2 regions of the Devosia sp. 919 genome follow, and region 2 is predicted to be linked to the other one. Evidence: predicted binding sites of a transcription regulator. Region 2 holds the regulator's gene; the other holds the start of a gene.

Region 1 (8,945 bases), 350 kb from region 2:
CGGATCGGGGCCATTTTGATGCTGATGCCGGGGCTGGGGGAGCAAACCATCCCGGCGCGGATGCGGCTCAGTTTTGCGCTGGCGTTTACGCTGGTGCTGTACCCGCTCTTGGCCGGGCAGATGCCGCCGCTGCCGACAGGGATCATGGGCATCGTGCCGTTGCTGTTTCATGAACTGGCGGTGGGCCTGATCCTGGGCGCGATCGCCCGGATCACGGTGATGGCGACGCAGGTGGCGGGCGCGATCGTGGCGTTCAATGCCGGGATGAGCATGGCCCAGACCGCCGACCCTACCCAGGGCGGCATCCAGGGCGCGGTGTTTGGCACCTTTTTGTCGTTTGTGGGCGTGGCGCTGATCTTTGCCACCGATTTGCATCATGTGGCGCTCGCCGCGACCTATGACAGCTACACCCTGTTCAGCCCGACCGATCCGCTGATGTGGGAGGATGCGGCGCAACTGGCGATCCGCACGGTGAGCGGGGCGTTCACGGTCGGGGTGCAGATGTCGGCGCCGTTTATCGTGTTCGGTCTCGTGTTCAATCTGGGCGCGGGGATCCTGGCGCGGCTGATGCCGGCGCTGCAGGTGTTTTTCGTATTGATGCCGGCCAATGTGATGGTCGGATTGATCCTATTTGCCTTGCTGCTGACGATGATGATGGGCTGGTATATCACCGCCTTCGAGCAGCATCTGGCGATGTGGCGGGGCTAGGGCCGGGCAGATGTCGGACGAGGCGCCCGAAAAATCCAGCAAAACCGAAGACCCTTCCGCCAAAAAGCTCGAGGACGCGCACAAAAAGGGTGACGTGGCCAAGAGCCAGGAGGTGACCACCTGGTTCATGCTGGCGGGCTCGGCGGCGGTGTTTGCGCTGCTTGGGCCATCCACCAGCGCCAGCTTGATGGGGTCGCTCAAAACGCTGCTCACCAATGCCGATCGGTACGAGCTGGGTGGTCCCGCATTCGGCTCGTTCTTCAACGGGCTGGCGCTGGCGCTTGTCGGCACGATCATGGTGCCGCTGCTGATCTTGTCGTTCTGCGCTGTTGTGGCCAATCTGGTGCAGCATCGGTTCCTGTTTTCGGCCGAGCCAATCACGCCCAAACTGTCCAAGATTTCGCCGCTGGCGGGGTTCAAGCGGCTGTTTTCGGGGGAAGCGCTGGTCAACTTCCTCAAGGGGCTGGTCAAGCTGGGACTGGTGGGAGCGGTGCTGGTGGGTGTCGTTTGGCCCGAGCGCGACCGGCTCGACACGATGATGACGGCCGACCCGCTGCTGATCCTGCAATTCTTCCAGGATATCGGGCTCAAGGTGTTCGGTGCGACGCTGGCCGTAGTGACGCTGATCGCCATGGCGGATTATGTTTATGTGCGCCGCAAATGGTGGACGCGCCAGATGATGACGCTCCAGGAAACCAAGGACGAATACAAGCAGATGGAAGGCGACCCGCACGTCAAGGGCCGCATCCGCCAACTGCGCCAGGAGCGCTCGCGCAAGCGCATGATGGCCGCGGTGCCTGACGCCACGGTGGTGGTCACCAATCCGACGCACTTTGCAGTAGCGCTGAAATATGATCGCTCGATGCGAGCGCCGCTTTGCGTTGCCAAGGGCGCTGACGCGGTGGCCCTGCGCATCCGCACGCTGGCCGGCGAGCACAATGTGCCGATTGTAGAGAACCCGCCGCTAGCTCGGGCATTGTTCGCGAGCGTCGAAGTTGATGAGCCCATTCCGGCCGAGCACTTCAAGGCCGTCGCGGAGGTGATCGGCTTCGTGATGCGATTGCGCCCCAGCACAGGGTGGCGGCCAACACGCTGAGGCTGGCAAGCCTGTTGATAACAAGCAATATCTCCCCCCGCGGCAGACCATTTGCTAAACCTTTCTGGGCACCTGATTCGGGCGGCCAGATGGTGTACGCGCTTGCGTTGCGAACGAAAGCCAAGCATTGCCTTGGTAAGCTGGCTCTGTGCCAGACCATGCGAAGCGGTCCGAAAGCCTTGCGACCGAAGACCTAGGAGCTTGAACATGGCCGTCACGCCGATCCGGGATGACAATTATCCCGAGCCGCTGGTGGATTCGGGGCGGGGTGGATACGGGCTCTGGCGCGTTGTGGCACTGGGACTGGCGCTGGTGGCGCTGGCGGTGGGCTACGCGATGTTCGGTGATCACGTGCCGCTTGATCTGGTGATGACCTTTGTGGGCATGCTGGCAGTGGTCGGCGTGTTCTGCCTGTTTGGACTGGCTGCGGGCCTGTTCCGCTTTGCCGGTAATGAGGAGCGGCGCACCACGTCCCACGCGATCGTCGACAGCCTGCCCTTTGGCGCGGTGGTGGCGGATCGGGATGGGCGCATTTCCTATGTGAATGCGCACTATGGCAGCTTTGCGGGGGCGCTCAACAATGGGGTTCCGGTGGGCGTGCCGCGCTTGTTTGCCGGACAATCCGATGCCAGCGAAGCGATTTACCGCCTGTCGCGCGCGGCCAAGGACGGGCGCAGCGCGGTGGAGGATATCCGCCTGATCGGGGGGCTGGGGGGGTCCCAGGCCGAAAGCAATCGCGCCTTCTGGTACCGGGTTGGAGTGCGGCCATTGCCGGTCACCGAAGGCGAATCCAAGCCCAAGGTGATCTGGACGGTCGAGGACATCACCCGCGACCGCGACAATAATGAAAGCGCTTTCCGCGATCTGCAGCGCGCGATCGATTATCTCGATCATTCGCCGGCGGGCTTTTTCTCGGCTGATGCGCGTGGGCGGATCCAGTATCTGAACTCAACCCTTGCCGACTGGCTGGGTTACGATCTGGCTGAATTCAATGCCGGCCAGCTCAGTCTGCGCGACGTGGTGCATGGCGATGGCGCGACGTTGTTGATGCGTGGTCGCGGTGACGGGGAAATCCGCACCGAGATCATCGATATCGACCTGGTGCGCCGCAACGGCACAACATTGCCGGTGCGTCTCCTGCATCGCGCAGCTCGCATGGCCGACGGTGAACTGGGCGAAACGCGCACCCTGGTGCTCGACATGACCAGCGCGCCCGATACCGAGGAAGCGTTGCGGGCGGCGGAAATCCGGTTCTCGCGCTTTTTCAACGATACGCCATTTGCAATCGCGACGCTCGACAGCGAAGGGCGGATTATCCGCACCAATGCCCCATTTGGGCGCATCTTCCATTGGTCGGGTGAGGAAAAGAGCCTTGAAATGCAGCCGCTGATCGACCTGATCGGCCAAGGCAGCCGCGACCGTTTTGCGCGCGCCATCGCCGATGCTTCGGCGCATCGCTCGGCAGTGGAGCCGGTGGATGCGTTGCTGAGCGCGGAAGGCGAGCACGCCGTGCGGCTTTATCTATCGGGCTCTGAAACCCTGTCGGGCTCGCCCGAGCAGGTCAATGTCTATGCCCTCGACATGACCGACCAGCGCAAGCTTGAGGCGCAGTTTGCCCAAAGCCAGAAGATGCAGGCCGTGGGACAGCTCGCCGGCGGCGTTGCGCATGATTTCAACAACTTACTGACCGCAATCATCGGTTTTTCCGATCTGCTGCTGCTCAAGCATAAGCCGGGCGATCCATCGTTCAGCGAACTGATGCAGATCAAGCAGAACGCCAACCGTGCAGCGGGGCTGACACGGCAGTTGCTGGCGTTCTCGCGCCGGCAGACTCTGCGGCCGCAAGTGCTTGAGCTGCCGCTGATCGTTGACGATCTGACCGTGCTGCTCAAGCGGATGATCGGGGACAAGAACACGCTGGGCGTTGATCACGGCCGCAATATCTGGCCGGTGCGCGCCGATGTGGTTCAGCTCGAACAGGTGGTGATCAACCTCGTGGTCAATGCCCGCGACGCCATGCCCGATGGTGGCTCCATCACCATTCGCACCAGCAATGTCAGCCGCGCCGAGGCCGAGGCCATGCAGTTCGATGGCATGGTGGCGGCCGATTATGTGTTGATCGAAGTGCAGGACACCGGCACCGGGATGAGCCAGGAAGTGCTCACCAAAATCTTTGAGCCCTTTTTTACCACCAAGGAGCTGGGCAAAGGCACCGGGCTGGGGTTGTCGACGGTCTACGGCATCATCAAACAGACCGAAGGTTACATCTATCCGGTCTCGACCGTCGGGGTTGGCACCACGTTCAAAATCTTCCTGCCCCGCTATGTGCCCTCTGAGATCGAGGCAACCGCCAAGGTAGCCGCGGCGGCTGCGCCAGTGCGGGACCTGACGGGCGAAGAGCGTATCCTGTTGGTTGAGGACGAGGAAAGCGTGCGGGCATTCTCCGCTCGCGCGTTGCGCGCGACTGGTTACGAGGTGTTCGAGGCTGACGGCGGCGAAGAAGCGCTAGAGGTGCTCGAGGAGCTCGAGTTCAAGATCGATCTCATGATCTCGGATGTGGTGATGCCCGAGATGGACGGGCCGACGCTGCTCAAGCATGTGCGCAAGACCATGCCGCGGCTCAAGGTGATCTTTGTGTCGGGTTATGCCGAGGAAAGCGTCCGCCGCGATATCGAGGATGACCAGAGCGTCGAGTTCCTGCCCAAGCCTTATTCGCTGGACCAGATCAATTCCAAGGTCAAAGAGGTGCTGCAAAAGCAGGACGAAGGCCAGGCGCAGTGAACGCGCGCAATTTCGGTGAAGGGGCGGGGGAGCGCAATGTGCTCGGCGAACCGCTCGAGCCCTGCTCCACCAGTCCGCTGACGGGGTTCTTCCGCAGCGGCTATTGTGCCGCGGGCCCAGACGGCGTGGCCCGGCATCTGGTCTGCATCGAGGCGAGCGAAGCCTTTCTCGCCTACTCCAAAAGAGCGGGCAATGATCTGTCCACGCCCCGCCCCGAATGGGGCTTTCCCGGGCTCAAGGCGGGAGACCGCTGGTGCCTTCTGGCCGAGCGGTGGGCACAGGCGCTGGAAGCGGGGCAGGCCCCCCGCGTCTTCATGCACTCAACCAATGAAGCGGTGCTGGACGGGCTGAGCCTTGCTGATCTCAAGGCTCATGCACGCGATTTGAATTGAACGGCTCCCCCTAGTAGAGATCGCCGATGATCAGCGGATGCTCGTCCTCGATCCGGACGGGATTGCGCAGGGGAGCGCCGAACTGGCTTTCCTCGATCTCGAATACGTCATTGGGCTGGGTGACGATGTTATCGGCAAAGCTGAGCGTCGCCGTGCCGAACATATGCACATGCACGTCGCCGGGTTGGCGGAACAGGCCATATTTGAAGTGGTGATATTCCAGATTGGCGATGGTGTGGCTCATATTGGCCTCGCCCGAGAGGAACGGCTTTTCCCAGATCACCGCACCATCGCGATAGATGCGCGACATGCCTTCGATATGCTCCGGCAGGTCGCCGACCCGCAATTCGGGCCCAAAGGCGCAGGCGCGCAGCTTGGAATGGGCGAGATAGAGATAGTTGACCCGCTCGGTAACGTGATCAGAAAACTCATTGGCGAGCGCAAAGCCAAGGCGACGCGGCTGGCCGTTGGCGTCGATCAGGTAGATGCCGGCGATCTCGGGCTCTTCGCCAGCATCGCGGGCAAAGGACGGGGACGGAATGGGGTGACCGGGATTGACCACGGTGGTGCCGTTGCCTTTGTAGAACCATTCCGGCTGGACGCCCCGGGCGCCGCCTTCAGGCTTGCCCCCTTCAAGGCCCATCTGGAACATCTTCATGGAATCGGTCAGCTGTTCGGCTTGCTTGGCGGCGTTGCCCTTGTGCATGGCATCGCGCGTGGCGGCCGAGCCCAGATGGGTCAGCCCTGTGCCGGTGATATAAAGATGGGCCGGATCGGGATGATCGATCGGCGCGAGCATGCGCCCTTCAGCCAGGATGTCGTGCCGATTGACGGCGTCTCCAAGCCCACGCTGGGCCACGAGCGCCGCAAGACCCGTGCCTTGGGCGAGGGCGGTCGTGGCGAGCTCATAAACGCTGGTGGTGGTGTTGACCCGGCGGGCGACGTCACCCTCTACTGCGGCCACGGCGCGGGCGCCCGATTGATCGAAAAACTGGATGAGATTCACGGGGTTTGCTCCTCGATTGCCCGTTGCGGTCGTCCCGTGCATAAAGCGCAACCCGGGCCGGCCCGGCAAGCTCTTTTGCGCGCCGCGTGGCGGTCAGAGTTCCATCTGGGCACGGAAGGGCTGCGGTCCAGGGACTGCGGTTCTTTTGTTGCAATGGGCGCGAGAAATCGCCTTGACAGGAGCGGAACAAAATGAGAACAAGAGGGCACTTCTCGTGGATTGATCTTCCGGAAAGCAGCGCGTTGCGCCCGGTCCCGGAGCGTGGAATAAGGAGAGACTCGTATGGCAAATACCCCGCTTCGGATCGTTGAAGGTGGATCAATGGACAAGGACAAGGCTCTCGCCGCGGCGCTGAGCCAAATCGAACGCAATTTCGGCAAGGGCTCGATCATGCGCCTTGGCGAGGCTGCCTCGATCGAGGTTGAGGCAATATCGACGGGCTCGCTCGGGCTTGATATCGCCCTCGGAATTGGTGGCCTGCCCAAGGGCCGCATCGTTGAAATTTTCGGGCCGGAAAGCTCAGGCAAGACCACGTTGGCGCTGCATGTGATTGCCGAAGCGCAGCGCAAGGGTGGCGTTTGCGCTTTTGTGGATGCCGAGCACGCGCTCGATCCGATCTATGCCCGCAAGCTGGGCGTCAATGTGGATGATCTGCTGATCTCCCAGCCTGACGCTGGCGAACAGGCGCTCGAAATCACCGACACACTGGTGCGCTCGGGCGCGATCGATGTGCTGGTGGTTGATTCGGTAGCGGCATTGACGCCGCGGGCCGAGCTTGAAGGCGAAATGGGCGACTCGCTGCCGGGGCTGCAGGCCCGGTTGATGAGCCAGGCCATGCGCAAGCTGACCTCGTCGATTTCCAAATCCAAGTGCCTGGTGATCTTCATCAACCAGATCCGCATGAAGATTGGCGTGATGTATGGTTCGCCCGAAACCACGACCGGCGGCAATGCGCTCAAATTCTATGCCTCGGTGCGGCTCGACATTCGCCGGATCGGCGCCATCAAGGACCGCGAGGAGATCGTGGGCAACCAGACCCGCGTCAAGGTGGTCAAGAACAAGCTGGCCCCGCCGTTCCGCCAGGTTGAATTCGACATCATGTATGGCGAAGGTATCTCCAAGACTGGCGAGTTGCTCGATCTTGGGGTCAAGAGCGGCGTGGTGGAAAAGTCGGGCGCCTGGTTCTCCTATGACAGCCAGCGTATGGGGCAGGGGCGTGAGAATGCGCGCCAGTTCCTCAAGGACAATCCGGCGGCTGCGGCAACCATCGAGCAGGGCGTGCGCGAAAGCTCGGGCCTGCTCGGAGAAGTACTGCTGGTATCGGGCGGTGACGACGCTGCCGACAGCGACGAATAAGCAGTTCCCATGCAGGGTGAAGAAAGGCATCGCGAGAGCGGTGCCTTTTCTTTTGAGTCTGAACCGCAGGCGCCCGGCTGCAAGCAGGCGAGACAGAGCTGCCGCCAACGCAATCTAGCATCGTTTATATCGGGCCTGGCGATGCTCATCGAGCCCTTTAGCCGGCGTCCCCATACCTAGCAGTAAGCGGGGCGCACCGATGCTGGACAGCGCTGCGCCGCACGGGCTAGAAAGCCAGCCAAAGTCTTGCGGCGTCCACGGGCGCCAATCCGCCATGAAAGCCATTCTATGACCAGCGTAAACGATCTCCGCTCGAGTTTTATCGACTTTTTTGCCCGGAATGGTCACGAGGCGGTTCCGTCGAGCCCATTGGTACCGCGCAATGATCCCACATTGATGTTCACCAATGCTGGCATGGTGCAGTTCAAGAACGTCTTTACCGGTCTCGAAAAGCGCCCCTATACGATCGCCACTTCGGCGCAGAAATGCGTGCGCGCCGGTGGCAAGCACAACGATCTGGACAATGTCGGCTTTACCGCCCGGCACCACACCTTTTTTGAGATGCTGGGGAATTTCTCCTTTGGCGATTACTTCAAGGACCACGCCATCGAACTGGCCTGGACCTTGCTGACCAAGGACTGGGGTCTTCCCAAGGACCGGCTGATGGTCACCGTCTACGAGGACGACGACCAGGCCATGGAGCTATGGAAGAAGATCGCCGGGATCGGGGAGGACCGGATTGTGCGGCTGGGCGCCAAGTCCAACTTTTGGCAGATGGGCGACACAGGCCCGTGCGGGCCGTGCTCGGAGATCTTCTACGACCATGGCGACAAGGTCTGGGGCGGCCCTCCCGGCTCGCCGGATGAAGATGGCGATCGCTGGATCGAGATCTGGAACCTCGTGTTCATGCAGTTCGAGCAGCATGCCGACGGCTCGCGCACACCATTGCCACGCCCGTCAATCGACACTGGCATGGGCCTTGAGCGTATTGCCGCCGTGATGCAGGGTGTGCACGACAATTACGATATCGACCTGTTCAAGGCGCTGATCGGGGCTGCTGCCTCGGCGATCGGCACCGAAGTTGAGGGCGAGGGTAACCGCAGCCTGCGGGTGATCGCCGATCACCTGCGCTCGATGTCGTTCCTGATCGCCGAAGGCGTGCTGCCGTCTAATGAAGGACGTGGCTATGTGCTGCGCCGGATCATGCGGCGCGCAATGCGCCATGCCACGCTGCTCGGCGCTGAAGAGCCGGTGATCCATAAGCTCGTTCCAGCGCTGGTGCGCGAAATGGGCCAAGCTTATCCCGAGCTGTCGCGCGGGGAGGCCATGATCAGCGAAACGGTGCGGCTGGAGGAGGGGCGCTTCCTTAAGACCCTTGGACGGGGCCTGCAGATTCTCTCGGATGAAACGAGCACTCTCGCGGAAGGCGATACGCTGAACGGCGCCACCGCGTTCAAGCTTTATGACACCTATGGGTTCCCGCTCGATCTCACCCAGGATGCGTTGCGGGCGCGCGGCATTGCTGTCGACCAAGCAGGCTTTGATGCCGCCATGGCCCAGCAAAAGGCAGAAGCGCGCCGGAGCTGGTCAGGCTCGGGCGAGGCAG
Region 2 (8,945 bases):
CCGTCACCGGGCCCTCCTATGTCGCCGAGATCGCGAACGGCAATCTGCGCAGCTTCGAGATTACCCCCGAAGACGCCGGCCTGTCGCGCCATGATCCCAATGACCTCCTGGGTGGCGAGCCCGAATATAATGCCCTCGCCATCCACGCGCTCTTTGACGGCGCGCCCGGCGCCTATCGCGACATCGTTCTCCTCAATGCCGCCGCCTCGCTGATCGTGGCCGATGTGGTGAGTGACCTGCGCAGCGGCGCCGCCATGGCCGCCGAAATGATCGACAGCGGCAAGGCCCGGGAAACCCTCGAGCGCCTTGTCGCCATCTCCAATGGAACACCCCCATGAGCGATATTCTCAAGCAGATCGAAGCCTATAAGCGCGAGGAAATCGCCGCGGCCAAGGCCCTGCGCCCTTGGGACGAAGTGGTTGCTGCCGCCCATGACCAGCCCCCGCCACGCGGCTTTCTCGCCGCCATCAAGGCCAAGCGCGCCCGCGGCGAATACGCCTTGATCGCCGAGGTCAAGAAAGCCAGCCCCTCCAAGGGCCTGATCAGGCCCGATTTCAACCCGGCAGAGATCGCCCGCGCCTATGAAGGGGCCGGCGCGACGTGCCTTTCGGTCCTCACCGATCAGCCCTCGTTCCAGGGCTCGCCGGCGTTCTTGCGCGAGGCGCGCGACGCCACCGCCTTGCCGGTCCTGCGCAAGGATTTCCTCTTCGAAACCTACCAGGTCGCCGAAGCGCGCGCTTGGGGCGCCGATTGCATCCTCATTATCCTCGCCGCTGTCGGTGACGACGTCGCGCGCTACCTGCTCGATTCCGCCCGCGAATGGGGCATGGATGCCCTGGTCGAGGTGCATGACCAGCTCGAGCTCGACCGGGCGCTGGCGCTCGATGCCGAGTTCATTGGCATCAACAACCGCAATCTGCGCACCTTCGAAACCCGGCTCGATACCTCGGTCAACCTCGCGGGCGGCGTTCCAGCCGGCAAGGTGCTGGTCAGCGAAAGCGGCATCAACGGCCATGAACACCTGCAGCATCTCGACCGCACAGCCGGCATCGGCACCTTCCTTGTCGGCGAATCGCTGATGCGCCAGGCCGATGTGGTCGCCGCCACCCGCGCCCTCCTGCAGGGTGTGCGCCAGGCCGCCCATCCATGAGCGAGCCGCAGCTGACCCATCTCAACGAGCGCGGGGAGGCCCGGATCGTTGATATCGGCGACAAGGCAGTCACCCGCCGCCGCGCCCTCGCCCAGGCGGTGATCAGCGGTCGGCCCGAAACCATTGCCGCCATCATGGGTGGCGCCCTCAAGAAGGGCGACGCCCTGGCCGTCGCGCGCGTCGCGGGCATCATGGCAGCCAAAAAGACCGCCGAGCTCATCCCTCTTTGCCACCCCATCCCGCTCACCAAGGTCAGCGTCGAGCTGGAGGCGCGCGAGCCCGGCGCCATCACCATTCTTGCGACTGCCGAAACCACCGGCCAGACCGGGGTGGAAATGGAAGCCCTCGTGGCGGCTTCCACCGCCGCCCTTACGCTTTACGACATGGCCAAGGGCATCGACCGCGAGATGGTTATCTCCGCGATCTGTCTGCTCGAAAAATCGGGCGGCAAGTCCGGCGATTTCCAGCGCGCGCCATGAGCCTGCTCCCGGTTGAAGACGCCCTCGCGGCCATTTTCGCCCGCGTGCCCCCCGCCCGCACCGAGTCGGTGCCGCTGGAAGCTGCCGCCGGCCGGGTGTTGACCGAGCCCCTGCTCGCCCGTCATGACCAGCCGCCTTTCCCCGCCAGCGCCATGGATGGCTATGCCGTGCGCGCCGCCGATATCGTGCCAGGCGCGAGCCTTGAAGTCGTGGGCACCGCACAGGCCGGCGCCGGCTTTGGCGCGGATATCGCCCCGGGCACCTGCGTGCGCATCTTCACCGGCGCGCCCGTGCCCCCCGGCGCGGATGCCGTGATCATGCAGGAGGAAGCGACCCGCACCGGCGATCGCGTCAGCTTTGCCGCCCAGCCTCCCGTGGGGCGCAGCATTCGCCCGCTTGGCCACGACTTCCGGCAGGGACAGGAGCTGATTCCGAGAGGCTCTCGCCTCACCCCCATGCAACTGGCCGTCGCAGCCGCCGCCAATTGCCCGACGCTGCCCGTTGCCGTGCAGCCGCGCATCGCGCTCCTTGCCACCGGGGACGAACTGGTGCTGCCCGGCACCGCTCTCGGACCGGGCCAGATCGTTGCCTCCAACAGCTTCGGCTTGCGGCCGCTCCTTGCGCCTTACGCCGCAGAGATCCGCGACTACGGGATCGCTCCCGACAACCGGGCGGCGCTTGCCGAGCGCCTTGCCGGCATCTTTGCCGAAGCGCCCGACTTCGTCATCACCACGGGCGGCGCGAGTGTTGGCGACCATGATATCGTGCAGGAAATCCTGCTGAGTCTCGGCGTGCAGCTTGATTTCTGGCGCATCAATATGCGCCCGGGCAAGCCACTGATGTTCGGCACTCTGGGCAAAACCCTGGTGTTTGGCCTGCCTGGCAATCCGGTTTCGGCCATGGTGACCGCCGCCGTCTTCATCAAGCCGGCGCTGCGGCGCTGGCTCGGCGTCGCCGAACCCGCCCCCTGGCACCTGCCGCTCCTTGCGCCCACGCCGCCCAATACCGCCCGGCGCCACTTCATGCGTGCCCAAAGCGTGCATTCAAGCCGAGGTGCGGGCGTGCTCCCCATCAGCGAAACCGATAGCGGTCATACCTCCTCGCTGGCCCGCGCCGATATGCTGCTGGTGCAGCCTGAATACGATCCCGGCCAGCCGGCTGGCGCTCTCGTTCCAGCCATTCCGCTGGACGGGTTCTAGGCAGAGCCAAAGAATTTTCGCCTCCACCCATGAGCGTTATTGCAGAACATAACTGGAACACCTATGCTCGTTCAGTCTTTGTTCCGATTCTGCGATTGAAGGGCTCCGATGCTGACGCGAAAGCAACATGAACTGCTGATGTTCATCCATGAGCGGATGAAGGAAAGCGGCATTCCCCCTTCGTTTGACGAAATGAAGGACGCGTTGGATCTGGCCTCCAAGTCGGGCATTCACCGCCTGATCACGGCGCTTGAGGAGCGCGGCTTCATCCGCCGCCTCCCCAATCGCGCGCGGGCGCTGGAAGTGCTCAAACTCCCCGATTCGATGAACCCCGCGCTCGGCGGCCGCAAGGCCCGCTTCGAGCCCAGCGTCATCGAAGGCAATCTGGGCCGTGTTGCCGCTCCGCCGCCGCGCTCGGGCTGGAGCGATGATTATGTGCGCCCCGTGGCCGTGCCGGTCATGGGTCGGATCGCCGCCGGTACGCCCATCGAGGCCATCCAGAGCCACTCCCACACCATCTCGGTGCCACCCGAAATGCTTGGCCCGGGCGAGCACTATGCGCTGGAAGTGCGCGGCGATTCGATGATCGATGCGGGCATTTTCGATGGCGACACCGTGCTGATCCGTCGCCAGGATGTTGCCGGGACCGGCGAGATCATCGTTGCCCTGGTGGATGACGAGGAAGCCACCCTCAAGCGGCTGCGTCGCAAGGGCAACACCATCGCGCTTGAAGCGGCCAATCCCGCCTACGAAACCCGCATCTTCCCGCCCGACCGCGTCAAGGTTCAGGGCCGCCTGGTGGGCCTGCTGCGTAAATATTGACGCCCAGGGTCGAAAAACTCTGTCCTGTCCTGCTGCGAGTGGTGGCGCAAGAACGCCAGTGCTTGGCGTTCAGGCATCCTTTGGCTGGCTTTCAGCTGGTGAAAGGAACACGGGAAGGCCCCGAGCCGATTGAAATCGGTGCCCTGCGTGAACTCGCAGAGGAGTCTGGCCTGCAGGCAGAAGTTTCGCGCACCCTGCCTTCCAGTAGTGCCATTGCAGATAAACAGCTTTGGCACTTTGTTGTGGTGATCGCCTTGGCTCCCCTGGCCGAACACTGGCGCCACTTCACCCATGATGATGGCGGTCATTGGTTCGAGTTCTTCTGGTGGCCACTCGAGCGCCAACCGGGCCCCGAATGGCACCCCATGTTCCAGCGGGCCCTCGCCCACATCGCTCGCCACGCCTAAAGCCGGAATCGGCCAAGAAACAATCTCTTCGACGGAACTCGATTGCCGCCCTAGGGTCCTCATCAGCCGCACCAGACCAGCGCCTGTGTGCCCCCTCCTTCACCCTCCCCCTTGAGGGGAGGACCGGGGTGGGGGTTTAGTCCCCTCCTCCGCGAGTGACGTTAGACCCAGCTGGCCACCTCCAGCGCGCAATCCGCTCAAGCCCCATACCCCCCGACAATAACTTATCCCCGCCCGCGCCGATCACCCGCATAGTCTCCTCATCCGCGCACCCAAGCGAGATCATGACGAGTGGTTGGTGCGCGGAGGCTGGGGGATCGTGGGTCGCCGCGATCCGGCCGGTGTCCGCAAGAGCCGTGGACCTCTATCGTCCGGTGGTCTTGGGTGAAGAATCGCGATGGCAGCTGCACTGGCCATCGGAACCCTGATGTGGCGCAGGCAGCGGTGCCCGCCAGGGTTTAGTTCGACATCCGCGGAATCTGGCATGCGCCGCAGGAGGGCGCGGGCGTCGGCACCCAGTCGCTGTTGGCGGGGCGGAGCTTCCGTTTTGCGCAACGTTTTTTGAGGCAATGCCTCGCCAACGCCGCTCCCAACCGGAGGCCTCGCGCCGACCGGAGTTTCGCCGTGCCTTGGAAACAGAAATCCCCGCCGAAGCGGGGATTTCGAAGTCGTTGGGCCTTATGCCCTAGTGGTTGTCGCGCGGCACGCCATAGGTCTGGGCAATGCGCTGGTAAGCCACTGCTGGCTTGAGTACGGCGCCATTGCCGAGCTGGTCGACCAGCCCGCGCTGGATCTCCTGCCAGGGCGTCTGGTGCGCGGGGTACTTGTAGCCGCCCGCTTCCGCCAGTTCCTGCCGGCGCGTCGCGATCTCGGCGTCCGAAATCAGGATATCGGCGGTGCCATTGTTGAGGTCGATCCGCACCCGGTCACCCGTGCGCAGGATGGCAAGGTTGCCGCCCGCTGCCGCTTCGGGCGAGGCGTTGAGGATCGAGGGCGAGCCCGACGTGCCGGATTGGCGCCCGTCGCCAATACAGGCCAGCGCGTGGATACCCTTCTTGATGAGGTAGGCAGGGGGCCGCATATTGACGACTTCGGCCGCCCCCGGGTAGCCGATCGGGCCCGCGCCGCGCATGAACAGCAGCGTGTGCTCGTCGATATCGAGCGAGGGATCATCGATCCGGTGATGATAGTCCTCCGGACCATCGAACACCACGGCCTTGCCCTCGAACATGCCGGGATGCTCGGGATTGGCAAGGTAGCGCTCGCGGAACTCGGGCGAGATCACGCTGGTCTTCATGATCGCGTTATCGAAGAGATTGCCGCGCAGCACCAGGAACCCGGCTTCTTCCTTGAGCGGCTGCTCGAAGGGGCGGATCACCTTCTCGTCCTGGATGGGGGTGTTGCGGCAGTTCTCGCCGATGGTCTTGCCGTTGACGGTGGGTGCATTCTCACGGATCAGCCCCTGCTTCATCAGCTCGTTGACCACCGCCGGCACGCCGCCCGCATGGTAGTAATCCTCGCCGAGATATTCGCCGGCCGGCTGCAGGTTCACCAGCAGCGGCACCTTGTGCCCATAGGTCTGGAAGTCCTGCAGGTCGAGCTCGACACCGATATGCTTGGCGATCGCCTGGATGTGGATCGGGGCGTTGGTCGACCCGCCAATCGCGGAATTGACCACGATGGTGTTGATGAAATTGTCCTTGGTCATGATGTCGGAGGGCTTGAGGTCCTCATGCACCATGTCGACGATGCGCTTGCCCGTGCGATAGGCCATTTCCTGGCGATCGCGATAAGGCGCGGGAATTGCCGCCGAACCCGGCAGCTGCATGCCCAGCGACTCAGCCAGCGAGTTCATCGTGGTTGCCGTGCCCATCGTGTTGCAGAAGCCGGTGGACGGCGCCGAAGACGCCACCAGCTCGATGAACTGCGCATAATCGATCTCGCCGGCCGCCATCATCTGGCGCGCCTTCCACACAATGGTGCCCGAGCCGGTGCGCTCGCCCTTGTGCCAGCCATTGAGCATCGGCCCGACCGAGAGCGCAATCGCCGGGATGTTGACCGTGGCCGCACCCATCAGCATGGCCGGGGTGGTCTTGTCGCAGCCAATGGTCAGCACCACGCCATCGAGCGGATAGCCATAAAGCACTTCCACGAGCCCAAGATAGGCCAGGTTCCGGTCGAGGCCGGCGGTGGGGCGCTTGCCGGTTTCCTGGATCGGATGCACGGGAAATTCGATGGCAATGCCACCGGCTTCCCGGATGCCTTCGCGCACGCGCTCGGCCAGCACGATATGGTGGCGGTTGCAGGGGCTGAGGTCCGAGCCAGTCTGGGCGATGCCGATGATGGGCTTGTTGCCCTGCAATTCCTCGCGCGATACGCCGAAATTCATGTAGCGCTCAAGATAAAGCGCGGTCATGTCCGGGTTCTCGGGATTGTCGAACCAGGCGCGCGAGCGCAGCTTCTTGGGCGCGCTGCCCTGCCCATTGGGGGAAGAGAAGCTGTTGTCTGCCGTCATTACCTTATTCCTCAATAGTTCCGCCGAGGCGAATACAGGCTGCTGTTTGCTACAGTTCTAGCATGTTAGTTGCAGGAGTGAACGCCAATCCTGTTGGATTTCGTCGCCCCTTGCGCTCGCAGGGCAACCGGGCGGCGTCGAATCGGCTAGGCGCAGGCCAGCGCAGCGACTAGGTTTGCCCGAAAGTGCGGGGCGGACTGCAAGAGGGGCAAGCATGAGTGAATTTGTTGATTGGGTCGGGGTTGATTGGGGCACCTCCAACCTGCGGGCTTGGGGCCTGAGTGCCGATGGCACGGTGATCGTTTCGCGCAAATCCGACCAAGGCATGGGCAAGCTGACGCGCGACCAGTATCCGGGCGTCCTCGAAACCTTGCTCGATGGTCTAGTCGGCAGCAACGGTGGCGCGCTCGACGTATTGATCTGCGGCATGGCCGGCGCGCGCCAGGGCTGGTTCGAAGCGCCTTATTTGGAAGCACCAACCGATTTGCGCGGCCTGCTTGACGGCGCAGTGCGCCCGCCCATGCCCAACAATCACCTGGCCCCGGCAATTCTGCCCGGTGTGTGCCAGAAGGCCGGCGGCGACAATGTGATGCGCGGCGAGGAAACCCAGCTACTGGGCCTCGCGACCCTGCGCCCCAATGCCCATGGCGTGGTATGCATGCCCGGCACCCATTCCAAATGGGTCAGCATGAATGGCACCCGCATTGAGCATTTCTCCACCGCAATGACGGGCGAGCTCTTCGATCTGCTGCGCCATCATTCGGTGCTGCGCTATTCGCTGACTGAAGACAGCAATGGGCCCGAGCGCGCCGAAGGCTTTGCCGCGGGTGCAGAGGTCGGCCTCGAGCGGCCCGAACAGCTCACCAGCGAGCTCTTTGCGGTCCGCGCCAGTTCGCTCCTGTCCGGCCGTCAGCCCGGTTGGTGCACCGGCTATCTTTCGGGCCTCCTGATCGGCACCGAAATTGGCAGCCGCCGTGCGCTGATCGGCGAACAAACCGTTCCCTTGATCGGCGCCCCCGCGCTCTGCGCCCTTTATGCCGAGGTGCTCGGCATGATCGGGGCACAAGGCGAAGCCGTGGATGGAACCGAAGTGGTGCTCGCCGGCCTTAAAGCTGCACGTGCCTTTATCGTCTGATTGGAGACCCCATGACCCACCGCCACCTGATCGCGATTCTGCGCGGCATTACCCCGCCCGAAACGCTTGATGTGTGCCACGCCCTTGTTGCGGCCGGCATTACCATGATCGAAGTGCCGCTCAATTCCCCCGATGCCCTGGCCAGCATTGCGCTGGCGGCCGAGGCGCTCGGGGATGACGTGATGGTGGGCGCGGGCACCGTTCTGAACAAAAAGCAGGTTTGGGCCGTCGCCGATGCCGGCGGCACCTTTATTGTATCCCCGGATACCAACCGGTCGGTTATAGAAGAAACGGTGCGCATTCAGCTGGGCTCCTATCCCGGCGTGTTCACTCCCAGTGATGCGTTCAAGGCGATCAAGGCGGGCGCCACCGGGCTCAAGTTTTTCCCCGCTGAAGTTCTGGGCCCGCGCGGCATCAAGGCGATGAAGGCGGTCTTGCCGCCCGAGCTGCCGCTTTACGCGGTGGGCGGCGCCAAGCCGGACAACTTCGGCGAATATTTCGCCGCCGGTTGCAGCGGTTTTGGCCTGGGCACCTTTTTATACAAGCCCGGCAGCACCCCCGCCGAAGTCGGCCAGCGCGCCGCCGAGGCGGTATTGGCTTATGATGGAAGGACTACAGCGTGACGCAAACGGCGAGCCTGCTGATCGACAGCAAATGCGCATTGGGCGAGGGCCCATTCTGGCACCCGGACCGCCAGCAGCTGTTTTTCCTTGATATCAATAATCAAAAGCTCTTCGCCACCTCAGCTCGGGGCAATGTCGAAGTGAGCTGGAGCTTTGACGAGAACGTCGCCGCGGCTGGCATCATCGATGCCGACAATCTGGCACTGGTCACCGAAACCGGGCTCAAGCGCTTCAATCTACAGACGGATGAGCAAAGCCTCATTATCCCGCTCGAAGCAGACGATCCGCTGACGCGCGGCAATGACAGTCGGGTGCATCCCTCGGGCGCCTTCTGGATTGGCACCATGCGCAAGGAGGAAGAAGCGCCGGGCGGCAAGCTCTATCATTACCGCGCCGGTCAACTGAGCGTGCTGCGGTCCAACGCCTCGATCCCCAACGCCACCTGCTTCACGGCCGATGGGCGCACCGCTTACTGGACCGATACCCCCACCAAAAAGATTCTCAGGGTACAGACCGATCCGGCCACCGGCATGCCGGTCGGGGAATGGTCGCTCTTCGCCGATGTCTCGGACGGCCGCGGCTTCCCCGACGGCGCGGTGGTTGATAGCGAAGGCT

Evidence for each region. The regulator LexA, encoded in region 2, represses DNA repair genes until DNA is damaged. The targets are predictions, from matches to a motif close to TGTTCNNNNTGTGTTCNG.
Region 1: a site for LexA is predicted at 6,166-6,183, ahead of recA (recombinase RecA). Genes of this name have one in related genera too.

What each region holds. Positions count from the first base shown of each region.
Region 1 is NZ_JABAOL010000001.1:2,621,766-2,630,710, reverse strand. Features, by position in the region: gene fliR (flagellar biosynthetic protein FliR) at 1-708, shown strand, start outside; gene flhB (flagellar biosynthesis protein FlhB) at 719-1,804, shown strand; gene HRQ64_RS12815 (cell cycle histidine kinase CckA) at 2,012-4,585, shown strand; gene HRQ64_RS12810 (DUF2237 domain-containing protein) at 4,582-4,977, shown strand; gene araD1 (AraD1 family protein) at 4,988-5,974, opposite strand; gene recA (recombinase RecA) at 6,266-7,339, shown strand; gene alaS (alanine--tRNA ligase) at 7,628-8,945, shown strand, end outside.
Region 2 is NZ_JABAOL010000001.1:2,266,992-2,275,936, reverse strand. Features, by position in the region: gene trpD (anthranilate phosphoribosyltransferase) at 1-338, shown strand, start outside; gene trpC (indole-3-glycerol phosphate synthase TrpC) at 335-1,150, shown strand; gene moaC (cyclic pyranopterin monophosphate synthase MoaC) at 1,147-1,629, shown strand; gene glp (gephyrin-like molybdotransferase Glp) at 1,626-2,828, shown strand; gene lexA (transcriptional repressor LexA) at 2,937-3,650, shown strand; gene HRQ64_RS11155 (NUDIX domain-containing protein) at 3,692-4,057, shown strand; gene HRQ64_RS11150 (IlvD/Edd family dehydratase) at 4,743-6,572, opposite strand; gene HRQ64_RS11145 (2-dehydro-3-deoxygalactonokinase) at 6,787-7,707, shown strand; gene HRQ64_RS11140 (2-dehydro-3-deoxy-6-phosphogalactonate aldolase) at 7,719-8,330, shown strand; gene HRQ64_RS11135 (SMP-30/gluconolactonase/LRE family protein) at 8,327-8,945, shown strand, end outside.